DNA from 2 places in the Ralstonia sp. R-29 genome. Region 2 is predicted to be linked to the other one. Evidence: predicted binding sites of a transcription regulator. Region 2 holds the regulator's gene; the other holds the start of a gene.

Region 1 (8,061 bases), 480 kb from region 2:
AAGCATGGCTGGTGTCCGAGCTGCGTCGGTACGGGCCTGGCGCTGACACGCGAGCAGCGTGCCGCATTTGACGACACCGTGCTCGGCGGTGACGACCGCGGCCGCGAGCAGACGTTGCCTTCGGAAGAGGTCGATCCGGACGGCATGACCGACCTGCCCTGCCCCGACTGCCACGGCACGCGCCTGAACCCGACCGCGCGCGCGGTGACGTTCGCCGCCAAACCCATCGTCGACATTGCACAGTGGACGGTCAGCCAAACCCGCCGCTGGGTCGAAGGCTTGAACTTGGTTGGCCGCGATGCCGACATCGCACGTGACGTGGTGGCTGAAATCCACAGCCGCCTGTCGTTCCTGGAAGAAGTCGGCCTGGGCTACCTGAGCCTGGACCGTGCTGCGCCCAGCCTATCCGGCGGTGAGGCGCAGCGCATCCGCCTGGCCGCGCAGCTCGGCAGCAACCTGCAGGGCGTGTGCTACGTGCTGGACGAGCCGACCATCGGCCTGCATCCGCGTGACAACCAGATCCTGCTCGACGCGCTGCGCAAGCTGGGCGACAAGGGCAACACGCTGGTGGTGGTCGAACACGATGAAGACACCATTCGGCGCGCGGACCACATCATCGACATCGGCCCCGGCGCGGGCAAGCGCGGCGGCACGCTGGTCGCGCAAGGCGGTGTGGCCGACTTGGCAGCACAACCGGATTCGCTGACTGGTCGCTTCCTCTCGCAGCCGATCGAGCACCCGCTGCAGCCGCGCCGCGAGGTGGTGGCGCCACGCGCAGGCACACAGGCGGTGCCCGAGCAATGGCTGACGGTGCATGGCGCCAAGCTGCACAACCTGCGCAACGTCACGGCGACGATGCCGCTGTCGCGGCTGGTGGCGATTACGGGCGTGTCCGGTTCCGGCAAGTCGACGCTGGCGCGCGATGTGTTGATGACGAACCTGCTCGATGCGGTCGGCCGTTCGGTACTGTCTTCGCCGGCCACGCGCCGCGCCCGCAAAGCCGCGCAGGCTGAGGTGCCCGATGCCAAGATGCCGAGCAAGCTCGACGTCAAACACGACTGGCACGGCTGTGACGGCGTCACCGGCTGGGAAGCCATCGACCGCGTGCTGGAAGTTGACCAAACCCCGATCGGCAAGACGCCGCGCTCGTGCCCGGCCACGTACATCGGCGTGTGGGACACCATTCGGAAGCTCTTTGCAGACACCCTGGAAGCCCGCGCACGCGGCTACACCGCCTCGCGGTTCTCGTTCAATACGGGCGACGGCCGCTGCCCCGCCTGCGAAGGCCAGGGCGTGCGCACCATCGCCATGAGCTTCCTGCCCGACGTGAAGGTCGGCTGCGACGTGTGCCACGGGCAGCGCTTCAACCCCGAGACGCTGGCCGTCACCTGGCGCGGCAAGAATATCGGTGACGTGCTGACCATGGAGATCGACGAAGCGGTGGAGTTTTTCGGTGCTATGAACAGCATCGCCCACCCGCTGCAGTTGATGAAGGACGTGGGCCTGGGTTACCTGACGTTGGGCCAGCCCTCGCCCACGCTGTCCGGTGGCGAGGCGCAGCGCATCAAGCTCGTCACCGAATTGTCGAAGGTGCGTGATGACGTGACACGCCGCGGCCAGAAGGCGCCGCACACGCTGTACGTGCTGGATGAGCCGACCGTGGGCCTGCACATGGCCGACGTGGCCAAGCTGATCCGCGTGCTGCACCGGCTGGCGGACGGCGGCCATAGCGTGATCGTGATCGAGCACGACCTGGACGTGATTGCCGAGGCGGACTGGATTCTTGATCTGGGCCCCGAAGGCGGTGATGAGGGCGGCACGATTGTGGCGGCTTGCGGTCCGGATGCGTTGACGCGCGTTAAAACCAGCCATACCGGCGCGGCCCTGGTGCCGGTGCTGTCGCGTGGCAACGTCTTGGAGCAACGCCGCGCAAGCTAGGCTCGCTCCCACGCAAACGGGCACGCCAGACGACATGGTCCGGCGTGCCCGTTTTCTTTCGCTTTCCTGAGGAAGCACCGAGAATTCGCCCTGAGAAGCCGGGTTGCCCCTAAAGAACTGCGCAGCGCCGCCGTCACATTGTGAAGAAAAATCGTTTGCGCGCGTCCGACCATGGCCACCTCGTCCACGAGCAACACTTACGTTCCGCCGATTTCCCTGCCCGGCATCGGCACGAGCATCGACGTCAATGGCTTGGTCACCAAGCTGATCCAGGCGGAAAGCAAGGGCATGACGCTGCGCCAGACGCAGCAGAAGACCTTTCAGACGCAGCTGTCTGCCGTGGGCTCCATCAAAAGCGCGCTGTCGACCTTCCAGACGGCAATGGCGAGCCTCAACAATGTCGGCACGTTCAGCGGCATGAAGGCGACCGGGCATGACACATCGGTGCTCAATGCGGCGGTGTCCAGTTCCGCATCGGCAGGTACGTATCGCGTGAATGTCACGCAGCTCGCGCAATCGCAGGTGCTGACCGCGTCGGGGCAGGCGTCCGCCAAGTCGCCCATTGGCAGCGGGGCAGCCACCACCCTCACCTTTTCGTTTGGCACTGTGTCTGGCGGTAGCTTTGCCGACGGCAGATACACCGGAGCGTCGTTCACGCAGAACGGCAATCTGGCGGGCGGCTCGGTCGCCATTGACGCCTCCAACAACACGCTCTCCGGCATCCGGGATGCCATCAACGCGGCCAACGTGGGCGTGTCGGCCAGCATCGTCAACGACGGCAGTGGCAATCCGTATCGGCTTGTGTTGACGTCCTCGGCTGGCGGCGCCAGCTCGGAGATGAAGATTGCCGTGTCGGGCGATAGCGCACTGCAATCGCTGCTGGCACATGATCCGGCCGGCACGCAGAACATGACCGAGGTCACCACGGGCCAGAATGCCCTCGCCACGGTCAACGGCATTGCGGTGCAAAGCCCCACCAACACGTTGTCGGAGGTGGTGGATGGCACGTCGTTCACGCTCGCAAAAACCGGCAGCACGACGGTCAACGTCAGCAGCGACGCAGGCCAAGGCAGCACTGCGGTGCTCAATTTCGTGAAGGCCTACAACGCGCTGCGCATTCAGCTCAACGCGTTGACCAAGATCGACACGGCCAACCCCGCCAACAGCGGTGCACTGGCTGGCGATGTCAGCACCCGGGCGCTGATCAACCAAGTGACCGACGTGCTGGGCCACGGGATCGGCAACGGCGCATACCAGTCACTACGCAGTGTTGGCGTGACGATGGACCCGGACGGTACGCTGTCGATTGACGACAGCAAGCTCAACGCCGCCCTTAGTCACTCACCCGGCCAGGTGGCAGGGCTGTTTGCCGGTACCGGCACGGCGACGGATGCCTTGATCAAGGTGCCGACGTTCTCCTCGGCCACGCAGTCCGGCAGCTACGCCGTCAACATCACGCAGCTGGCGACGCAGGGTTTGCTCCAGGGCTCGGCGGCGGCTAACACCACCATCCAGAGCGGCGTGAACGATAGCCTGGCGTTCACCGTAAGCGGCATGGCGGCCAACATCACCGTGCCTGCAGGCAGCTACACGCCGCAAGGCTTGGCTGCGCAGATCCAGAGCCAGATCAACGCGACCCCCGCGCTGCAGCGGGCCAAGGTGGAGGTCTCGGTAGCGGCCGATGCCAATGGCGTGTTGAGCATCACCGACAAGCAGTACGGCTCGATCTCCGCCGTCTCTGTGTCGGGCAACGGGGCCGCGTCCTTGCTGGGCGGCAGCCCGACCGCCATTGCCGGCCGCGATGTGCAAGGCACCATCAATGGCGTTGCGGGCAACGGTTCGGGCCAGAACCTGTACGGCGCCACCGGCTCGGCTGTTGATGGGCTGACGGTGCAGATTACGGGCGGAGCGGTAGGAAACCGAGGCACCGTTACCGTGCAACGCGGTTACGCGGCGCAACTCCATACCGTGTCGGGCAATCTGCTATCGAGCAACGGCATGGTGCAGAACGCAACGGATGCGCTCAACAACTCCATCACATCACTCGCCAGCCAGATCAACCGGATGCAGCAGCAGCTGGATGCTAAGCAGGCGCTGTATTACGCGCAGTTCAACGCGCTGTCGAAAGTGGTGTCGAGCATGACGAACACCAGCAGTTACCTGACGACGCAGTTGGCGATCTTGCAGAAGCAGCGGACGGGAGAGTAACTGCGCAACGCCGTGGTTGTGAGCTATCGGCAGATCACGCGGCTGAGTTGCCGATCTTGGGCGATGGCTAGGCCATTGCCGTTATCGTCGGCACCAACGTCCATCGCGGTATAGGCATACACAGGTTGGTACCGCTTGCCGTCATAGCGGTAGTAGGTCAGGTAATGCTCGGCCATACTGACGCGCGCGGCAGTCATGAGATCCGGCATGCCATTGCATGAGGTCTTTAAAGCGCCCACGGGCCCATCATCGACGGCGAGCAAGGGCTCCGGTTTAGCCTTCTTGATGCGATACAGCCATTCCGGACCGTTCACCTGGTTGCCGCTCATCGTGCATGACGCGAAGACAAATTGACCGCCTGGCACCGAGCAGGTCTGCATAGACAGCGACTCCGAGGCGCACGTATCGGTCAGTACCTTCTGCGCCTTCGTACCGATCAATGCCCGCGCTTTACTTGGCGTTACCTCGACGGTTTTTGAGGTGCATAGGCCTACGCCCCTGGGCCACTCCGGGCGCGCATGCAGGTACACCGGTGATAGCTCGGTAATGACGGCATTCAACTCGCGCTCCAGGCATTGTGCATCCTTGCATTGCGCGATGGCCGCATTCTGTGCCGTGATCTTCGCATCCAGATTCCATGGGTCATGCACGGCGGTAATCGATGCGTATTGTAGAAACCGCGCCGTGGTGAGCTTTTCCACCAATGCGGGCTGGCTGCAAGCGTCGGGCGGCAGCCCACGTCGTGCATCTTCGAACTGTTTCACGACGTCGTCGCTCGGATCGTCTGACCACTCATGGATATCCATGCAGGGCTTGAGCAGCAGTGTCGTACTGAGATAGCTGGCGGACAGTTGCGCGCTCGTAGGGAGCGTTCGAGGCCCTTCTGCCAGCGCGGAAGTCGCGGCGGTCAACGCATACGCGATCAAAGCGTATCGAAGCAGCTTCAATCGGAGAGCAGCCGTGTTGTGCATGACTTGGGAATGTTGTTTTCGAAGAATGTGCTGATCAGCTGTTTGCGTCGTACATCCAGTCTGAGATTGAGAAAAACATCGCCGCAGCGGGGATAGCGCTCCACGAAGTCATTCCGTTTTTGGGAAAAGATGAAGATGCGGTAGAGCTTGTAGGTGCCCTGCCCTTCGTCGATCGACCAAAAGGCGAAGCCTTGTCGTCCGCTGAAGTCGTAATCGCGAACTTCCAGGTGGACGGGTTTCTCGGTTTGCGTGGCGATGCGCTCGGTGCGCGTGCCTGCCCGGCCGCGTAGCTCGTAATGAACGTAGTCGCCCTGCACTTCGATGGTGGCTTGGGTGGCGTGGTCAACGGGGAATGTAATGGTGTCTGCTGCCCATGCCGGGTGCAGTACGGCAGATGGCAGGACCAGCGCAGCCAGCGTGCGGCGCATGAAGACTTTACTGATGCTTAATCGAAAACCGTTTCGCAATCCACCTGGGTTGCCTTCTCTCCCGATAAGCGTTCGCACGCATAGGGATACTGACCGTAGGTTCCGGTCTTCTTGTCGAAACGGTAGACCACAGCAGAAGAGATCGAACCACCGGCTGACAACGCCATTGGCGACGTGGTGGACCGCACAAACTGTGGCAACTGCCCGCGAGGGCCGAGCTTGAAGTCGTGTCCATCATCAAATGGCATGAAGAGAATCGCGCATGCCGTGTCTCGCACGACTTTGTAGAGCGTGCGAGTCGGATTGCGGGAAGGTGCGTCATCCCAAATCCAGACATAGGACTTGCCAACGCTGGACCAGGATATTTCCTTTGCAAGCCGAAGATCGGGGTTCTCTGCCTGCCTCGCACGCGTGGCCCTGGCGAAGTGACGGATGCAGGTTCCGACGGGAGTGTCGGCCCATGGTGACATGCTGCCTACTGATTGGACTTCAGGCGCCGCCGATGAGCGCACTCCGCTTGCCGTAGTGTCTTCCGCCGCAGCATATGCCGTGGCTGCGCATAAACACGACACCGCAACGGCAATCGTGCTCAAGCATCTCCGGATTTTCATTGTGTTTGGAAGGCGCGACATGAGGGCGCGCGGCCTCCCCTCACAGCGTTTGCCCTGCATCACGGTACGCCTACTGCTGCGGCTTGCCGCTCCACAACGGGTTCTTGGTATCCGAGCCCAACACCTGCGCCAGGACTTCCGCATCGCCGTCGCGTGCGCCTGCGTTGTTCTTGCCCGAGCGCGCCACCTTGGATTTCTTGCCTTGCTTCTTAGCGTGTACGGCTTTCTTTGCTCCGCCCTGCGAGGCATTGCTCGATGCCGTGGACGCGTGCTGCGCGCAGATACCGGCGCTCATCCATGCGGTAGTCAGGAGAGCTGCGGCGAGTTTGTATTGCGTTTTCATTTGAGAGAGTTGGTCGTTTTTAAGGAGGGATCAGTACACAACAACATGAATCGTTTAACTGGAAAACGGGTCAATGCTGGTTCGTTCATGGGCGTCACAAGTCTCGTTCTGCCGGGCGCCTGCCGGTACACCGGTGGTCACGGTTCTTTGTTCGCCCCCAAGCGAGGTCAGTGTCTGCAATTGTTCGGCTGCCAGCACGTCGTTATCCAGAAAGTACAGGCGGACGTTGCGTACCGATGCCTGCATGGCTCGCGACGTCGCCCCTTGAAACGCTGGCACGCTCACACGCGCTTCATGCCAGCGAGCCGGATCGTCCAACGTCTGCCAGCGGACCTCGAGCGGCTTGTCGATGCTCAGCAACGCGCTGCCCGCAAAGCTCGTACTCCGATCGCACGGCGCCTCTGAGATGCGTTCGCTGTCCGTACCAATCGCCAGGGTTTGGCCGTTGATTTCCAGCCTTGCCAAGCCGCGCGGGTACTGGCTCGACAGATGGAACGACACCACATTGCCCAGACGCGCTTGCAGCGCTGCCAATTCCGATGAATCGAGCCGTGCTAGTCCCGGCGCGACTTCTACATGATCGTAGTAATGAAAGTACTGATGCACCAGCAACTTGCTTTCGCGGATATCCGAGGGCAGCCACCCCAGATCCGGGTATGGCCTTGCCATCAGCGGCCGCGGGCGTACCTCAACAGGTCGCCCACTGTCGTCTTTCTCTGCGTAAGCGTAGGAATGCGCCTTCTCGCGCAGGCGGCTGCCGACGTAGGGAAACCGGTTCTCGTTGATCTCGGCTTCCTGCGGAAGACGGGTGAAGGCAACAAATTTGGCTTCATTTCCTGCCTGCACCGGCATCTGAGGCCAACCACCCGCCTCCGTCTGTGCGCTACCGAGTGCCAGCCACAAGGGCCGACCGCTGAAGTTGACATGCAACTCGCGGATATCCGGATGCGCATCGTTGAACCATCTTTGCGCGGTGTCTTGCATGGCGGACCCAATCGGAAGAACGCTCAACGCGATGAGCGTGGGCACGAACATGGCGGCGTTCAGCTTCGCAGGCAATGGCGCGGGTGCGCGACGCCGATACGTGAACCACGTGGCCAGCAATGCAAAGCACAGCGGAATTCCCACCACGATCGCCAACAAGATGAGCATTACCACGCCGTATTCGAGATTCGGAGTGAGCAGCGCGGTCAGGCTCAGCGCGACCAGCAGGGTCGACAGCGCTGCGCTGAGAGTGATACCGAGCGGGTAGTGCTTCAGGGGTAAAGCGGGCTGCTGCCCGGGGTGAGTGCGTTGATCAGGCTCCATTGGGGATGCCGGTCACGAAGACCACAAGGAGAAAAAGTAACCCGACCGGGATGCAGCTGCACAGTGCTAACACACCCATCAAGCGGACTGCATTGATGAGGTCTACATAGCGCGCCAGGTATGGGCCGTTCAGCCAATGCACGCGCCTGGTCGCCCATGGAGTCAGCGTTAGAGCGATGCCGGATGCGATGACCGCAGGCAAAGAGTAGGCCGCCAGCGCCAGTGAACTGCAGGTGAACAGCAGTCCACCGAGC
Region 2 (8,061 bases):
GGTGAGGATGCCCTGCACGCGTGGCGTGAGCGCCGTCGCCCGCGGGGTTGGGCTCATGCCAAAGCGCGAGTTGGTGAACAGCTCATCATCAAAGCAGTCGCGCAGGCGTTTCAGGCAGTAGCTCACGGTCGATTGGCTGACGCTGAGCAGTTCCGCCACCTCGGTGACGCTCCTCAGCTCATATATCAGGTGAAAAATCACCAGATCCTGAAAGTCCAGCTTGCGGACGCGATTATTCAGTAACAGCATGGTTGTTTTGTCCTAGATCGATGCCCGCGTGCTGACAGCATGCGCGAGATTCGATTTCTCATTCGGCAGAAGGTTGCGGCCTTCTGCGCGGGGGCGCAATTGTGGCATTACTGGCGCCCATTTAGATGACAGCCAAATTGATCAATGCGGAAGCGCGCGGAAAATGGTAGGCATTCGGTTATGTGGAGGGCTGTCGCATCGCGGTTAAGCCGGGTGCTTAATATTGGACCTGCGACAAATGCGATTTGTTGCCAATGAGAAATATAAAAGCGCCCATTTGGCGCAACCGCTCTTGGCGGGGCAGCGCCGTGGCTGACACGTGCTCTTAACAAAACCCAGCGAAGTGGTCCCGGCGAGGCGCGCCGAGTTCTGAACTCGGGCCGCCGAGAAAAAGGCCCCACACGCCAGGTTCTGAGCTCGGGCTGCCGAGAAAAAAGCTCCACGCGCCGAGTTCTGAGCTCGGGCGGCCGAGAAAAAGGCTCCACGCGCCGAGTTCTGAGCTCGGGCGGCCGAGAAAAAAGCTCCGCGCGCCGAGTTCAGGACTCGGATCGTCGAGAAAAAAGCCTCGCCCTCAGCACTTTTAACCCCGCGTTTGGCTGTTTGAGCCTCATGGATGGGGCTTGGCGGTGCGCAATGGCCGGCAGGCGGCACCGTTCGCCGCTTCCACACCCCCCAGCGGGAGGGTATTTCAAAGAAAAGCCGCCTTTTGGGCAGCTTTCTCCCGTCTTCGATTTGAGGGCCCGGGCGGCAAGATGGCATCCATCGAAATGCCCCCCGCTGCACACCCCCAACGATGAACGCCGCACTGCTCCGAGTCACCGACATCCTGCGCAAGGGCGACTACCGCTCTGCCGCCGGCCCGGTACTCATCATCCTGATCCTGGCGATGATGGTGTTGCCGCTGCCGCCGTTCATCCTGGATCTGCTGTTCACCTTCAACATCGCGCTGTCGATCATCGTGCTGCTGATCAGCATGCACACGCTCAAGCCGCTGGATTTCTCGTCATTTCCGAGCATCCTGCTGATCACGACGCTGATGCGGCTGTCGCTGAATGTGGCTTCCACCCGCGTGGTGTTGATGGAAGGCCACACCGGCCCCGATGCGGCCGGCAAAGTGATCGAGGCGTTTGGCCACTTCCTGGTGGGCGGCAACTACACGGTCGGCATCGTGCTGTTCGTCATCCTGGTGATCATCAACTTCATGGTGATCAGCAAGGGTGCGGGCCGAATTGCCGAGGTCAGCGCCCGCTTCACGTTGGATGCCATGCCCGGCAAGCAGATGGCGATTGATGCCGACCTGAACGCCGGCCTGATCCGCGAAGACGAAGCCCGCAGGCGCCGCACGGAGATCGCCCAGGAAGCCGAGTTCTTCGGTTCCATGGACGGTGCCAGCAAGTTTGTGCGCGGGGATTCGGTGGCGGGTATCGCCATTCTGCTCATCAACATCATCGGCGGCTTGGCCGTGGGTGTGATCCAGCACGGCATGGACGTGGGCCACGCGGCCACCAACTACACGCTGCTCACCATCGGTGACGGCCTGGTCGCGCAGATTCCGGCGCTGGTGATCTCCACCGCGGCGGGCATCATGGTCAGCCGCGTTTCCACCGACAAGGACGTCGGCCAGCAACTGTCGAGCGAGCTGTTTGCCATGCCGATGGTGCTGATGACCACCGCCGGCGTGATCGGTCTGCTGGGCCTCGTGCCGGGCATGCCGCACATCCCGTTCATCCTGTTTGGCGGCGGTCTGGGCTATCTGGGCTGGTACCTCAAGAAGAAGCGCGAGATTCCCGAGGTGGAACCGGTGCTGCAGGCCATTGCCCCGGTGGATACGCCGGAAGCGAGCTGGGACGACGTGTCGTGGGTCGACGTGCTGGGCCTGGAGATCGGCTACCGCCTGATCCCGCTGGTCGACAAGAGCCAGGACGGCGAGCTGCTGCGCCGCATCAAGGGCATCCGCAAGAAGTTCACGCAGGACATGGGTTTCCTGGCGCCGGTGGTGCACATCCGCGACAACCTGGAACTGGGCCCGTCGTCGTACCGCATCACGCTCAAGGGCGTGGAGATCGGCCAGGGCGAGGTGCAGCAGGGCAAGTTCCTCGCCATCAATCCGGGCGGACAGCATGGCCACATGGGCACACAACTGCCGGGCACGCCCACGGTGGACCCGACCTTCGGCTTGCCGGCCATGTGGATCACCGCCGATGTGCGCGACCGCGCGCAGGCCGAGGGCTACACCGTGGTCGATTGCAGCACTGTCATCGCCACCCACGTCAATCAGTTGATTTACACCCATAGCACCGAGCTTCTCGGCCGTTTGGAAGTGCAACAGTTGCTCGATCATTTGGGCAAGGAAGCACCGAAGCTGGTCGAAGACGTTGTGCCCAAGCTGTTGCCCGTCGCGACCGTGCAGAAGGTGTTGCAGAACCTGTTGGACGAAGGCCTGCACATCCGTGACATCCGCACCATCGTCGAGACGCTGGCGGAACACGGAGGCAGGACGCAAGACCCCGCCGAACTCACCGCCGCCGTGCGTGTGGCGCTGGGCCGGGCGATTGCCCAGCAGCTCTTTCCGAACAAGACCGAAATGCAGGTCGTCACGCTTGACCCGAATCTGGAGAACATCTTGCTGCAAAGCGTCGTTGGCTCGAATGCCGGCCCGATTGAACCGCAACTCGCGGACTCGCTCATGCAAGCGGCAGCGGACTCGTCCCGCCAGCACGAACAGATGGGTCAGACGGGCGTCCTGCTTGTACCGCCCGCACTGCGCCCGATGCTTGCCCGCTTGTTCAAGCGTGCTGCACCGAGCCTGCGCGTGCTGTCGCACGCAGAAATTCCAGATCACCGAACGATTAAGGTTGTCGCCATGCTTGGAGGCCGCGCATGAAAATGCATCGATTTACCGGACTGACGTCGCGTGACGTCTTGCGCAAAGTCCGCGACCAGTTGGGCGACGACGCGCTGATTCTCTCGAATCGCGCCGTGCCGGGCGGCATTGAAGTCATCGCCGCTTCCGACACGCATGTGGATGCCCTGGTCGATACCCATTCGACGGCACCCAAGGGCGCCCAGCGCCGCCCGATGGCACCCGCGCCGATTCCCGAGCCGATTCCCGAGCCGGCACCTGCCGCAGAGGCTGTCGCCCAGGCATCTGCCGAAACGCCGGCCCAGGCCGCCGCAGACCACAGCGCCGCGCAAGGTGCTGCACCCAACGCGCTGGCCCGCCTGCGTAATCGCTTCATTGCCTCGCGCCGCACCGCCGCGCAGGAAGAGGCGCCCGCCGCCGAGGCCGCCGCTGCTGCCCAAGCCAAGCCGGCCGGCCGCACGCTGCAAACACGCGTGGATGACGATGTCGCACTCAATGCGTCGGCAGATACGCCGGCCAACGATCCGCTGACGGCATCCACCCGCATGCTGGCGAGCCTGTCGCTGGACCGTGCCAACAAGGACGCCGCCGACACGCTGGCCAGCACCGCCCAGTTCATCGCCCGCCGCACCGTGGTGCAGGAAGACGAAGCTGCCGAGCCGGTCAAGCGTCCGGCCGCGCGCCGTGAACTCCCGCGTGAACCGTCGCGCCAGTTTGCGCGCGAGCAAGACCCGCAACCGACCACGCTGCGCGACTTTGCCGAACGCGTGGAAGCGCAGTCGCGCAAGTCGGCCGACGCCTTCAACCCCTCCAACGTCTTTGTCCGCATGGAGGACACGATGGCCAAGCAGCCTGAAGCCCCGCGCGAAGACGTCAGCCTGCAGCGCGCACCCATCGACCTGAAGGCCGATCTGCGTGCGGACCTGAAGGCCGATCTGAAAGCCGAAAGCGATGCCATGACGCGCCGCATGGTCAGCGAGATCGACGTGCTCAAGAGCACGCTGACCGATGCCATGTCGAGCCTCGCCTCGCTGGGTGTGAAGCTGGGCGACCCGGTGCGTACGCGCCTGTTCCAGACCATGCTGAATGCAGGTTTCTCGGCGCAGCTCACGCGCTACGTGCTGGAGAACATGCCGCAGCACGATACGTATGAAGGCGCGCTGGATTTCGTGCAGCGCGCGATTGAAAAGAACCTGGCCACCGTGTCGGACGAAAACAGCCTGCTCGACCAGGGCGGCGTGTTTGCCCTGATGGGCCCGACGGGTGTGGGCAAGACCACCACCACCGCCAAGCTGGCTGCGCGCTTCGTGCTGCGCCATGGTGCATCGCGCGTGGCGCTGCTCTCGACCGACAGCTACCGGATCGGCGGCCACGAACAACTGCGCATCTACGGCAAGATCCTGGGCGTCTCGGTGCATGCCGTGAAAGACGCGCAAGACCTGAGCCTGGCGCTGAACGATCTGCGCGAGAAGCACGTCGTGCTGATCGACACCATCGGCATGAGCCAGCGCGATCGCGCCGTGTCCGAACAGATGGCGATGCTGCACGCCGTGGGCCCGTCGATCAAGCGCCTGCTGCTGCTGAACGCAGCCAGCAACGGCAAGACGCTCGACGAGGTGGTGAGCGCCTACCGTGACGCCAACCTCGCGGGCTGCATCCTCACCAAGATCGACGAGGCCACCTCGGTGGGCCACGCGATGGACGTGATGATCCGCCGCCGCCTGCCGCTGCACTACGTGTCGTACGGCCAGCGCGTGCCGGAAGACATTGCGGTGCCCAACAAGAAGCTGCTGGTGCATCGCACGTTCCGCGCGGGCGCCGAGCAATCGTCGTTCGCGCTGGATTCGGACGAGTCGCTGCTGGTGGCGCAAGGCGCCACACGTAGCCGCGAACCCGGCCTGGCCGCTTTCGATTTCGCCTGAACAAGGGGGCGAGCATGACCACACCTTTCGCCAAGGATCAAGCCGCCGGGCTGCGCCGCATGCTCGGTCAGGCAGCCAGCCGCCGCGTGCTGGTGATCGGCGAGCAAGAGCAGGTGGATGACTTTGTCGACAACCTGCGCATTGCGCTGTCTGCCATGGGCCGCGACGCCGCCGTGGTGAGCGCGCAGACCATGCTGGCGGTGACGGGCATGCTCGAACAGTACGACGACACTGCGGACGTGACGCTGGTGGCCGCGCATTTCGGTACGCGCGCGCTCGCCACCGTGGCCGAGGCTTGCGACGACGTGCTGCTGACCTTCACTGATGGCCCGGAAGGCATCAAGAGCGCGTACACGCTGCTCAAGAAAACCGCCGTGCTGCAAGGTAGCGGCGCCGGCATCCGCACCGTGGTTTGCGGCGCGCATTCGGTGGATTCCGCCCTGCGCGTGTTCAGCAACCTGGCCAACACCGTGGGCCAGTACCTGAACACCCGAATCGATTTCGCTGGTTACCTCCCGGAGGACCGGCATGTAGAACTGGCGCTCTCGCTCGGCAAGCCCGTGGCGAGCGCGTTTCCCGCATCGCCTTCGGCCATGGCGTTCCGCCAGCTTGCCGAAGAGATGCTGAGCTGGGCCAGCAGTCATAGCGCCGGGGCCCAGCCTGAGGAGGGCATCGGTCAAACCGTGCCGTCGCGGGTGGAGGCATCGGCGCAGACACAGACAACAACGTCAATATCGGCACCGACAGCGACGCCCCACGCCACTGCGCGTGCGGCCGAGATGGTTTATTGAGGCGCAGCATGAACGAAGCGCCAAAGGCAGGCATGGATATGTACACCGCAACCGGTCGCAAGACCAAGTCCGACGAAATGGCCGCATACGCACCGCTGGTGCGCCGCATCGCCAACCAGATGATGGTGAAGCTGCCGGCCAGCGTAGAACTGGATGACCTCATCCAGGCCGGCATGATGGGCTTGCTCGATGCGCTGTCGCGCTACGAAGAAACGCAGGGCGTGCAGTTCGAGTTCTACGCGGCCCAGCGGATTCGCGGCGCGATCCTGGACGAGCTGCGCGGCTCCGACTGGCTGCCGCGCGGGTTGCGCCGCAATGCCCGCACGATCGAGCAGGCGATCCAGAAGCTGCAGCAGCAGAAGGGCCGTGCACCTACGGAAACCGAGATTGCTGCTGCACTGGGCATGTCGCTGGCCGAATACCAGAAGCAACTGGTCGACCTGCAAGGCAGCCAGCTGCTGTATTACGAAGACTTCGATCGCGAAGACGCCGACGCCTTCATCGAAAACCGCGCCGCCGAGAACGACGCCACGCCGCTGGACCAACTGCTGGACCACGACCTGCGCGAATCGGTCGTGGCCGCCATCGAAGGTCTGCCCGAGCGCGAAAAGCTCATGATGAGCCTGTACTACGAGCAGGATCTGAACCTGCGCGAAATCGGCGCCGTGATGGGCGTGTCGGAATCGCGCGTGTGCCAGATCCACAGCCAGGCCATTGCCCGCATTCGCGCCAAGCTGCGCGACCGCGCGTGGCTGCCGACGCCGACCTGATCTCGGCGCAGTTCTACGCTGCCAGTTTTCTATTGCGCGGCCAGCGAGTCATCTCGCGGCCGCGTTTTTTCTTGGTGCAACTCGGTGACAAGGCGCGCTGCCTCGGCATCCCACACGCGCGTTTCACCGTGGCGGAAGAGGGTGAAGCGCTCGGCCGGCACGTTGGCCGCCTTCAACGCGTTCGCCAGATCGGTGATGGGCTGGTCGAGTGCTTCGTCCGTCAGCGGGAACGTGCCCCAGTGGATGCCCACGGCCTGTTGCGCGCCGATGTCGCGCATCACCTGCACGGCTTCGGTCGGATCAATGTGCTGGGACTTCATGAACCAGCGCGGCTCGTAAGCACCCACGGCAATTGCCGCCACATCAAAGTGGCCAAAGCGCGCGCCAATGTCGCGTGTGTCTTGCGAATACCCCAAGTCCCCCGAGAACCAGAAGCGCAACTGCGGATGCAGCAGCGCCCAACTGCCCCACAGCGTGTGGTTGCGGTCGTACAGGCCGCGTGCGGACCAGTGCTGCACGGCGCAGAAATACGCGGTGAATGGGCCGAAGTTCGCCTCGTCATCCCAATCGAATGCACGTACGTTGGCGTTGCTACCCGACAGGCGCGTGCCGCGCACGTTGCGCGCAAACCAGTGGTCGATCCCCAGCGGTACGAAAAACATCGGTGCGCCACCGGGCTGGCGCATGAGCGCGCGCACGCTGGCTTTGTCGAGATGGTCGTAGTGGTTGTGCGAGATCAGCACCAGGTCGATATGCGGCAATTGCTTGAGCGACAGGCCGGGCGGCTGGTGCCGGCGTGGCCCGGCAAAGGGCAGGGGCGATGCGCGCTTGGAGAACACCGGGTCGGTCAGCACGTTCAGGCCGTCGATCTGCAGCAGCAGCGTTTCATGGCCGATCCAGGTGAGTTGCGGCACGTTGGGCGGCCGGTGCACGGCGGCCAGATTGGGCGCGACGCAGGACAGGTCCTGCGTGGGCGGCTTGGGCAGATTGAGGCGGCGGCGCTCCTGCTGCCATTTCCAGAAATCGCCGTTCGTGCGGGGGTGCGGGTAGCGGTTGCGGAATCCGTCGGGGGTGTGGTGGGGTTTGGATGGATCGTAGTGGGGGTTGGCCATGGCGTCGCAGGGGGTGGACGAGCCACCCAGGTGAGGGAAGCGGCTCGAATATCAAGAAGTATCAACTTCTGTTGGTTTCTGAATTTCGGATGCGCCACTGCCTAGGCTGAAACGGCCTCGCCGAGGCGCGCTCCGCGGCACATTTCAAGCGGGGCGCGGCAGTCAACCCTTCCTCATAGAACCCGCATGCATTCAGATTCTTACTTGGCCGGTCAACTTGATGTTTCGGATGCGCAGGCCGCGCATCAAAAAGGGGGGCCGTTTGTGGCTTGACAGGTTGTCAGGAACCCGGACATGGCGGACAGATCATCCGCTTGGCCGATGCCCGGGCTGCCACGTTTTCTCCCCGGCCAT

What was found. The regulator FliA, encoded in region 2, starts transcription of late flagellar genes. The targets are predictions, from matches to a motif close to CTAAAGTTTNNNNNNNNNNNGCCGNTA.
Region 1: a site for FliA is predicted at 2,048-2,074, ahead of fliD (flagellar filament capping protein FliD). Genes of this name have one in related genera too.

The regions. Positions count from the first base shown of each region.
Region 1 is NZ_CP184378.1:529,597-537,657, forward strand. Features, by position in the region: gene uvrA (excinuclease ABC subunit UvrA) at 1-1,938, shown strand, start outside; gene fliD (flagellar filament capping protein FliD) at 2,110-4,146, shown strand; gene ACN9M1_RS19595 (hypothetical protein) at 4,170-5,072, opposite strand; gene ACN9M1_RS19600 (hypothetical protein) at 5,090-5,545, opposite strand; gene ACN9M1_RS19605 (hypothetical protein) at 5,563-6,138, opposite strand; gene ACN9M1_RS19610 (hypothetical protein) at 6,227-6,499, opposite strand; gene ACN9M1_RS19615 (hypothetical protein) at 6,554-7,534, opposite strand; gene ACN9M1_RS19620 (hypothetical protein) at 7,797-8,061, opposite strand, start outside.
Region 2 is NZ_CP184378.1:45,154-53,214, forward strand. Features, by position in the region: gene ACN9M1_RS17445 (LysR substrate-binding domain-containing protein) at 1-249, opposite strand, end outside; gene flhA (flagellar biosynthesis protein FlhA) at 1,043-3,133, shown strand; gene flhF (flagellar biosynthesis protein FlhF) at 3,130-5,034, shown strand; gene ACN9M1_RS17460 (MinD/ParA family ATP-binding protein) at 5,049-5,825, shown strand; gene ACN9M1_RS17465 (RNA polymerase sigma factor FliA) at 5,834-6,595, shown strand; gene ACN9M1_RS17470 (MBL fold metallo-hydrolase) at 6,625-7,707, opposite strand; gene ACN9M1_RS17475 (hypothetical protein) at 7,977-8,061, shown strand, end outside.